Regions from separate parts of the Glutamicibacter sp. MOO4 genome, predicted to be linked through region 1. Evidence: riboswitches for the same ligand, from Rfam matches in the RefSeq annotation. Region 1 holds a riboswitch; the other holds the start of a gene.
The links. A riboswitch is a leader RNA that binds a small molecule or an ion and turns the genes downstream of it on or off. The one in region 1 is predicted to bind S-adenosylmethionine.
Positions count from the first base shown of each region.

Region 2: it holds a riboswitch for S-adenosylmethionine, as region 1 does, so the genes downstream of both, AC1Z3F_RS01725 (bifunctional o-acetylhomoserine/o-acetylserine sulfhydrylase) here and AC1Z3F_RS15360 (methionine ABC transporter ATP-binding protein) in region 1, are expected to answer to the same signal.

Region 1 is NZ_CM167800.1:3,282,568-3,286,350, reverse strand. It holds gene AC1Z3F_RS15370 (MetQ/NlpA family ABC transporter substrate-binding protein) at 1-99, opposite strand, end outside; gene AC1Z3F_RS15365 (methionine ABC transporter permease) at 140-856, opposite strand; gene AC1Z3F_RS15360 (methionine ABC transporter ATP-binding protein) at 873-1,682, opposite strand; SAM riboswitch class I at 1,768-1,857, opposite strand; gene AC1Z3F_RS15355 (SDR family oxidoreductase) at 2,141-3,004, shown strand; gene ggt (gamma-glutamyltransferase) at 3,224-3,783, shown strand, end outside.
Region 2 is NZ_CM167800.1:374,983-378,765, reverse strand. It holds gene metX (homoserine O-acetyltransferase MetX) at 1-612, opposite strand, end outside; gene AC1Z3F_RS01725 (bifunctional o-acetylhomoserine/o-acetylserine sulfhydrylase) at 615-1,958, opposite strand; SAM riboswitch class IV at 2,062-2,182, opposite strand; gene AC1Z3F_RS01720 (VOC family protein) at 2,355-2,999, shown strand; gene AC1Z3F_RS01715 (CPBP family intramembrane glutamic endopeptidase) at 3,070-3,783, opposite strand, start outside.

The sequences.
Region 1 (3,783 bases):
GGAAGCTTCTCCGCCTCCGACCAGACCACATGAGGTTAGTCCTAAGAGTGCTGCCGAGCCAGCGGCGAAGGTCAAGAAAGTACGACGAGATACTGCCATGATGTTTTCCTTAGATAAAGTGCGAGTTGAGAAGAAGTGTTTAGCGTTTGTCTGCTGCACGCGAGAGCCGAGTACCAACAAACTGAACTGCGTGCACCAGCAAGATCATCAGAATGATCGCTAGGAGCATGACGCCGGTTTCGTAACGGTAGTAGCCGTAGCGGATAGCAAAATCGCCAATACCTCCGCCACCTACCAGACCGGCCATCGCTGAGTACGAGATGAAACTGACCGTCATGATGGTGATAGATGAGAGCAGTGCAGGTCTTGCCTCGACAAGTAATACTTCGCGAATGATCTGTCCGCGGGTAGCACCCATGGCCTGCGCAGCTTCAACAACTCCATTGCCAAGCTGGCTGATGTTCTGTTCCACAAAACGTGCAAAATAAGGAATCGCGTTAATCGTCAGCGGAACAATGACGGCAGCAGTTCCAATGGTCGTTCCCACCACAAACCGGGTGAACGGGATGATGGCAATCAGCAAAATAAGGAATGGGAAGGAACGGATGGTGTTCACTATTCCGTCAACAATCTGGTGCAACCGCGGACGGGGACGCAGACCATTAGGCGACATGGAGAACAGCCAGATCCCCAGTGGCGTTCCGAGCAAAATTGCAATTGGAATGGCGACCAGAAGCATGGCGAAAGTTTGTGCCATGGCCACCCAAATTTCCGGGGCCAGTTCAACAATTCGGTCAAAGTTAAAAGCTGCTGCACTGCCGTTGCTCGTGCCCAGCACTAGTGAAGATAAGTTCATTGGTAATCCAGGTTCTTTATACGCGCGCTACGTGGGCAGCTGATGAGGATGAAACGGGTTTTGGGCTGCGGTTCAACGTAATTTCATCGCTGATCAGATAGCGTCCGATAGGCGTCGTGGGTTCAAAGCCAGGCTCTTGCAACTCATTCAGGGCGAACTCTTCAACTACTGAACCGTCTTCCATCACCGAGACGCGGTCTGCGATGGCCTTAATAACGTTCATTTCGTGCGTGACAATAACTGTGGTGATTCCGAGGCTGGCGTTGATGTCGCTGAGGTACTGCAGCACCGAGGTCGTGGTTCGCGGATCCACTGCACTGGTCGGTTCATCGCACAAGAGGACTTTTGGCTCGGTCACCAACGCTCGTGCAATGGAGATGCGTTGCTTCTGACCGCCTGAAAGCTGTCCTGGGTATGCGCTGGCCTTGTCAGCCAAATCAACAATGGCCAAAGCTTCCAAGGCGCGTTCGCGACGCTCGTTTTTTGCTACACCAGCAAACTTCAGATTCAGTTCCACGTTCTGCAACGCGGTGCGATTGTTCAGCAGATTGAAGTGCTGAAAAATCATTCCGATTTCATGTCGTTGCTTACGCAAATCGCCATCGCTGAGTCCGGTAAGTTCCACGTCATCGACAAAAACCTGACCGGAGGTTGGGCGCTGAAGTAAGTTGATGTTGCGCAACAGCGTTGACTTGCCAGCACCGGAGAAGCCGATGATCCCGTGAATGCTTCCGGCTTCAATGTTCAGGGTCACGTCTTTAACTGCCGTGAATTGATCCTGGCCATTGCCAAATGTTGTTGTTACGTTCTCAAGACGAATCATCATCGCTCCTTTACTGCTTGGTTATACGGAGCGTTCTTCACGAGGAAATCCTGTCTTTAAACAGACTTTCCCGTCGCGAAGTGAAAGTACTCCATCGGTCCTGGCTGTAGCACCGCTCCCTTACGGGTGGTTGCTGCGACGTCGTTGAGCCAGATCTCTCAGTCGCTCTGGATGGTGTGTGTTCGGTTGTACGGTCCGAACGATTTAAGTCTGTCTTCCATGGCCATGACCGAACAATAATTACGTAAACGGAAGTCATGAAGTCACCAAAACTTACTCACAACGTCAAAAAATTGCTTTGGTCTGCGTAGCAATTCTTCACTTTCCTCAAAGGTTTCGAATCAAGACGACGACCCTTGACGTATTGATTCCCCTTTTGGTTTCATGCGCACGACTGACCGTCGGGAATTGAACCGCGAGGGACGTGGTTGTATTAGTTTGCAGACCAACGAGAGGACAACATGAAGATTGCAATTGCAGGAGCCACCGGACAGCTGGGCCAACTGGTTATCAACGCACTATTAGAGCGCGGTGCAGATCCTGCACAACTGGTTGCCCTTGGACGTTCTGAAGAAAAACTCGCTCCTCTGGCGGGCAAGGGTCTGGAGACCCGCGCCGCTGACTACAACGTCGAGGCAAGCCTGGTGTCAGCTCTCGAAGGCGTAGACAAGTTGCTTCTGATTTCAGGTAGCGAAGTTGGCCAGCGCATCACCCAGCATGAGAACGTCATCAACGCTGCCCAGCGCGTGAACGTATCGCTGATTGCTTATACCTCTATTGCCAATGCCCTGACCGGCAACATGAAACTGGCGCAAGAGCATGTGGCTACCGAACAGTTACTGGCGGGCTCCGGCATTGAATACGTCTTGCTACGCAACGGTTGGTACACCGAAAACTACACCGATCAGCTCCTGGGCTACCTCAACAGCGGCGTAGTTCTCGGCGCCGCAGGTAACGGCAGGATCAGCGCCGCCCCACGTGCCGACTACGCAGAAGCAGCCGCAGCGGTATTGCTCTCCGAAGAAAATGAGTCCGGCAAGATCTACGAACTTGGTGGCGACAAGGCCTTCACCCTGAGTCAGCTGGCCGGTGCCGTGGGCGCCGCCGCCGGCCAAGAGGTCAATTACCAGGAAGTTGAACCAGAGAAGCTCGTTGCGATCTACACCGAATCCGGCGTGCCAGCACAGTTTGCAGACATCCTGGTTGATACCGACGTGCAGGTTCGTGACGGTGCCCTGGAAGTGAACTCGGCAGATCTTTCCCAGCTCATTGGCCGTCCAACCGCATCGTTGGGTAAGACCATCAAGGAAGCTCTGGCTCAGTAAACTAACCAGCTGCACCAACGCTGAAGTGGGCAGTGATCCTCGACTGACTAGTCGGGGATCACTGCCCACAGTTCTAACGTCATAACTATAAATATTGTGATCACTTGCGCGGAATTACAACGCTTCTAAAAAGATGGCTCGTGTCACACCCCTAGCGCTTCGAGCACTTCCCGTAAATTGACGCATACTTCATCCCCACCTCTTTCAGGAGATCAGAGTATGCAACGATCAAGTTTGCGCGCTTTGGCTGGCGCAACGATTCTTTCTTTGGGACTAGGAGCTTTCACAGTCCTCCCGGCGAGCGCTGACCCAAGGCACACAGAAAAGACCCCGACTGCTACCGGTACCGGAGGCGCAGTAGCTTCCGTGGATCCAGAAGCTTCGGCAGCAGGACTCGAAGTATTGCGTAAGGGTGGCAACGCTGTTGATGCCGCGGTGGCTACCGCTGCAGCCCTAGGTGTCACCGAACCCTACAGCGCTGGCATTGGCGGCGGCGGCTACTTCATGTACTACGACGCGTCCACGGGCAAGGTCAGCACCATCGATGGGCGTGAAACCGCGCCGGCAGCAATACCGCATGATGCCTTCATCGATCCGGCTACCTCAAAGCCCTATAACTTCACCCCCGAACTGGTCACCAGCGGTGTAGCAGTAGGCGTTCCTGGCACCGTGGCCACCTGGCAACGGGCGCTAGATAACTGGGGTTCACAAAGCCTCAAGCAGGTTCTCAAACCGGCAACTCAGGTCGCCTCGCGAGGCTTTGTGGTGGACAAGACCTT
Region 2 (3,783 bases), 600 kb from region 1:
ATCCAGCCTGATGGACTGGGTCTGCACCTGAGCGAAGGCGATCTGTTCCGCGGTGGCTTGGGCACTAGATGCCATCACCACCAGGTTTTTGACCTGCTCGGGGAATTCAACGGCATACTCCAAGGCTCGCGCCCCACCCATGGAACCACCAATCACCGCATGCCAGGAGCTAATTCCTAGCTGGGCGGCCAGACGCGCTTCAAGGCGCACCGAATCCTTGATGGTGACAAAGGGAAAGCGCGAACCATAGGGCACACCGTGTGCGTCCGGCGAAGCCGGCCCGGTGGATCCATTACAACCGCCGACCATGTTAACGGCGAGAACGAAGTACTTTGTGGTGTCGATCGTGGCCCCGGGGCCGATAAAGCCGTCCCACCATCCGGGTAGGGATGAATGCCCCTGGGCGACATGTGCGTCGCCGGTCAAAGCATGCATCACCAGCACGGCGTTGGAGCCATCGGCGCTCAGCTTGCCCCACGTTTCGTAGGCGAGTTCTACCTGTGGCAGGTAGCCGCCAAACTCAAAGTGGTACTCCCCCACAGCGCTACGGCGCGTCATGCCGTCTTGGCCGTGGGCGAGCGGTGTTTCTTCGTTGGTTGCAATGGATGCCATACCTAGAGCGTTTCCTGCAATTCCTTATTCTCAAGGGCTGCCACAGCGTTAAAGCCCAACTGGAGATCGGCCAAAATGTCCTTGATATTTTCTAGTCCGACGCTCAAGCGCACCAAGCCGGGGCTTACGCCCGCGGCAAGCTGATCGGCCTCGGAGAGCTGAGCGTGGGTGGTGGACGCCGGGTGGATGGCCAGCGAGCGCACATCGCCGATGTTGGCCACATGGGAGTGCAGCTCAAGGGCGTTTACAAAGGCTTGGCCTGCCGGCGCACCGCCAGAAAGCTCAAAGGCGAGCACCGATCCGGCGCCGTGCTGGCTGTACTTCTTGGCGCGCTCAAACCATGGTGAGGAGGCTAGGCCCGCATAGGCGACCTGCTGCACTTCATCACGGGCTTCGAGCCAGTTGGCCACTTCCCGCGCGTTTTCACCGTGGCGCTCAACGCGCAGGGACAGGGTTTCTAGCCCCTGGGCGATCAAGAACGCGTTAAAAGGTGACAGCGCCGAACCCAAATCGCGCAAGAGCTGGACTCGCGCCTTGAGGATGTAGGCCAGGTTGGCGCCGAGGATGCCGTTCACGCCAAGATCGCGAGCAAAAACCAGGCCGTTGTAGGACTCGTCCGGGGTATTAAAGCCCGGGAAGCGCTGCGGGTCCTTGGCAAAGTCGAAGTTGCCCGAGTCCACAATCACCCCGGCGATCGCGTTGCCGTGACCGCCCAGGAATTTGGTGGCCGAGTGGATGACGATGTCAGCCCCAAATTCGATCGGGCGGATCAGGTACGGAGTGGCCAGGGTGTTATCCACCAGCAGCGGCACTCCATTTTCATGGGCGATCTTGGCGATTTCTTCGATGTCCAGCACGTCTTGGCGTGGGTTGGAAATGGTTTCGCCGAAGAACGCCTTGGTGTTTGGGCGCACCGCGTCGCGCCAATCCTGCAGGTTATCCGGGTCGGCCACAAAGCTGACCTCGATGCCCAGGCGCTTAAGCGTGTGCTTGAGCAGGTTCTGGGTTCCGCCGTACAAACTTGGGCTGGCCACCAGGTGATCGCCGGACTCGGCGAGGTTCAGGATGGCCAAGGTGGTCGCGGCCTGTCCGGAGGACAGCAACAGCGCACCCACGCCGCCTTCTAGATCGGCGATGCGAGTTTCTACTGCGTCGGTGGTGGGGTTGCCGATGCGGGTGTAGATCGGTTCCAGTTCCTGCAGCGCAAAACGGGCTGCGGCACTTTCTGCGTTTGGGAAGACGAAGGAAGTGGTCTGGAAGATCGGTAACGCCCGGGCACCGGTGGTTGGATCTGGGGTCTGCCCGGAGTGGATCTGACGGGTTTCAAATGACCAGTTATTGCTCATGGTTTCCTCCAAAAATAGTTCTGTGACTTTTGGGGTAGACCACTGAGAAGACACCGACAGGAAGATCCTTGTCAGGGTAGCTTCGTCAAGGCACTTCCAGGGTTACCCGCGCTTGTCCTTAGCAGCTTTTTGCTCTTAAGGGCCAGGTCTTCACCCGGGGCACCCCACCGCGGTTGGAGGGTTGCCGCCCAGTAAGCCGGGGCTTGTTACTGGGACTCATGACCTACTTCCAGTGTGCCCGAAAACCGAAGATTTTTGCAATGTGAGAGCGCAAAATGGGTAGCAATCGGTCATATTTCGCGCCAGGCGCGATTTGGGTGCAGAGAATTCGATCACCGATAAAAAATTAGGCTTGCCTAAGTAGAGACTGTCATCACATGTTGTCATGATGGGCACATGATGAGGTTAGATCACGTAAGTTATGCCTGCGGCCCAGATGGGCTGTTGCCAACCGCGCAGAGAATCTCCGAGGCCTTGGGTTTGGAGTTCGTTAAGGGAGGCGTGCATCCGCGCTTCGGAACACGTAATGTCATCTTCCCGTTGAAGCATGGTCAGTATCTGGAAGTGGTTGAAGTGCTCAACCACCCCGCCAGCGACAAGGCCCCTTTTGGCCAAGCGGTACGAGCGCGTTCAGAGCTCGGCGGCGGCTGGATGGGCTGGTGCGTTTCGGTGGACGATCTGTCCAGCGCCGAAGACCGGTTGGGTCGCAAGTCGGTTCCAGGCAACCGCAAGTTCCCCGATGGTCGCGAGCTGACCTGGCAGCAGATCGGCATTAAGGGTTTGATCGCCGACCCGCAGTGCCCGTACCTGATTTCCTGGGACGAAGAAGCCAAGGATCTGCACCCTTCCAAGGCACTTGAACCGAGCGGCGCGATCAGCGAGATCACCATTGCCGGCTCGCGTGATCGTGTGCTGGAATGGTTGGGGCAACCTGAAAACGTGCATCTTGGCCCGGTGGTTATGGACTACGAGGCACCCAACGGTACCCCGGGAATCATGACGGTGACCTTCGAGACCGAAAACGGTCCGGTTGTGCTGTAGCAACGTTTTTCAAAGGTAGGCGGGGACAATGGCGTCCCCACCTACCTCTTTTTATGTGCTGTTTTTTCGGCTAGCTACCGATCCCGATCGCCGGACCGATCAGGGCATAACCAACAAAGCCGATGGCATCAAGTAAGAAGTGCGCGATCACCAGTGGCATCACTCGACCGTACTTTTGATAAACCCAGCCGAACACCACACCCATGAGCATATTGCCGATCATCGGCCCCACTCCTTGGTACAGGTGGTAACTGCCGCGGATCGCTGCCGAGCCGATGATCGTGGTCCACAATCCTAGGTTCAGCTTCTTTGCGTAGGTGAACAGGAAGCCGAGCATGAGCACTTCTTCCAGAACCGCATGGCGCACCGCCGAGAGTAACAACACCGGTACGCTCCACCAGTAGTCCCCTAGGTTGGCCGCCGAGATCGCGGTGGTGATCCCCAGTGCTCGGCCGGCTGCATAAACGCCTAGGGTGCCAAGCCCCATGGCTAGGAACAGGCCGGCTCCAAAGAGCGCATCCTTGCCCTGGGTGCGTAGGTCAAAACCGATCTCCCGAACCCCTCGCCCGGTGCTGCGCTTCATCAGGTAGAGGGCCAGCAGCACCGGTACCAAGGCAAAGAGGATATCGAGTAGCTGGTAGGAGAAGTCAAAAAATTCTCGGCTGCTCAGTTGGTTGTTCAGCGACGTGGTCTGTTCGCGCAACGGTCCGCGGGTGAGTTTGTCGGCAAAGCTAAGAATCGAATACACCGCGCTTTGGCCCAAAGACAAAGCTAGGACCACAAC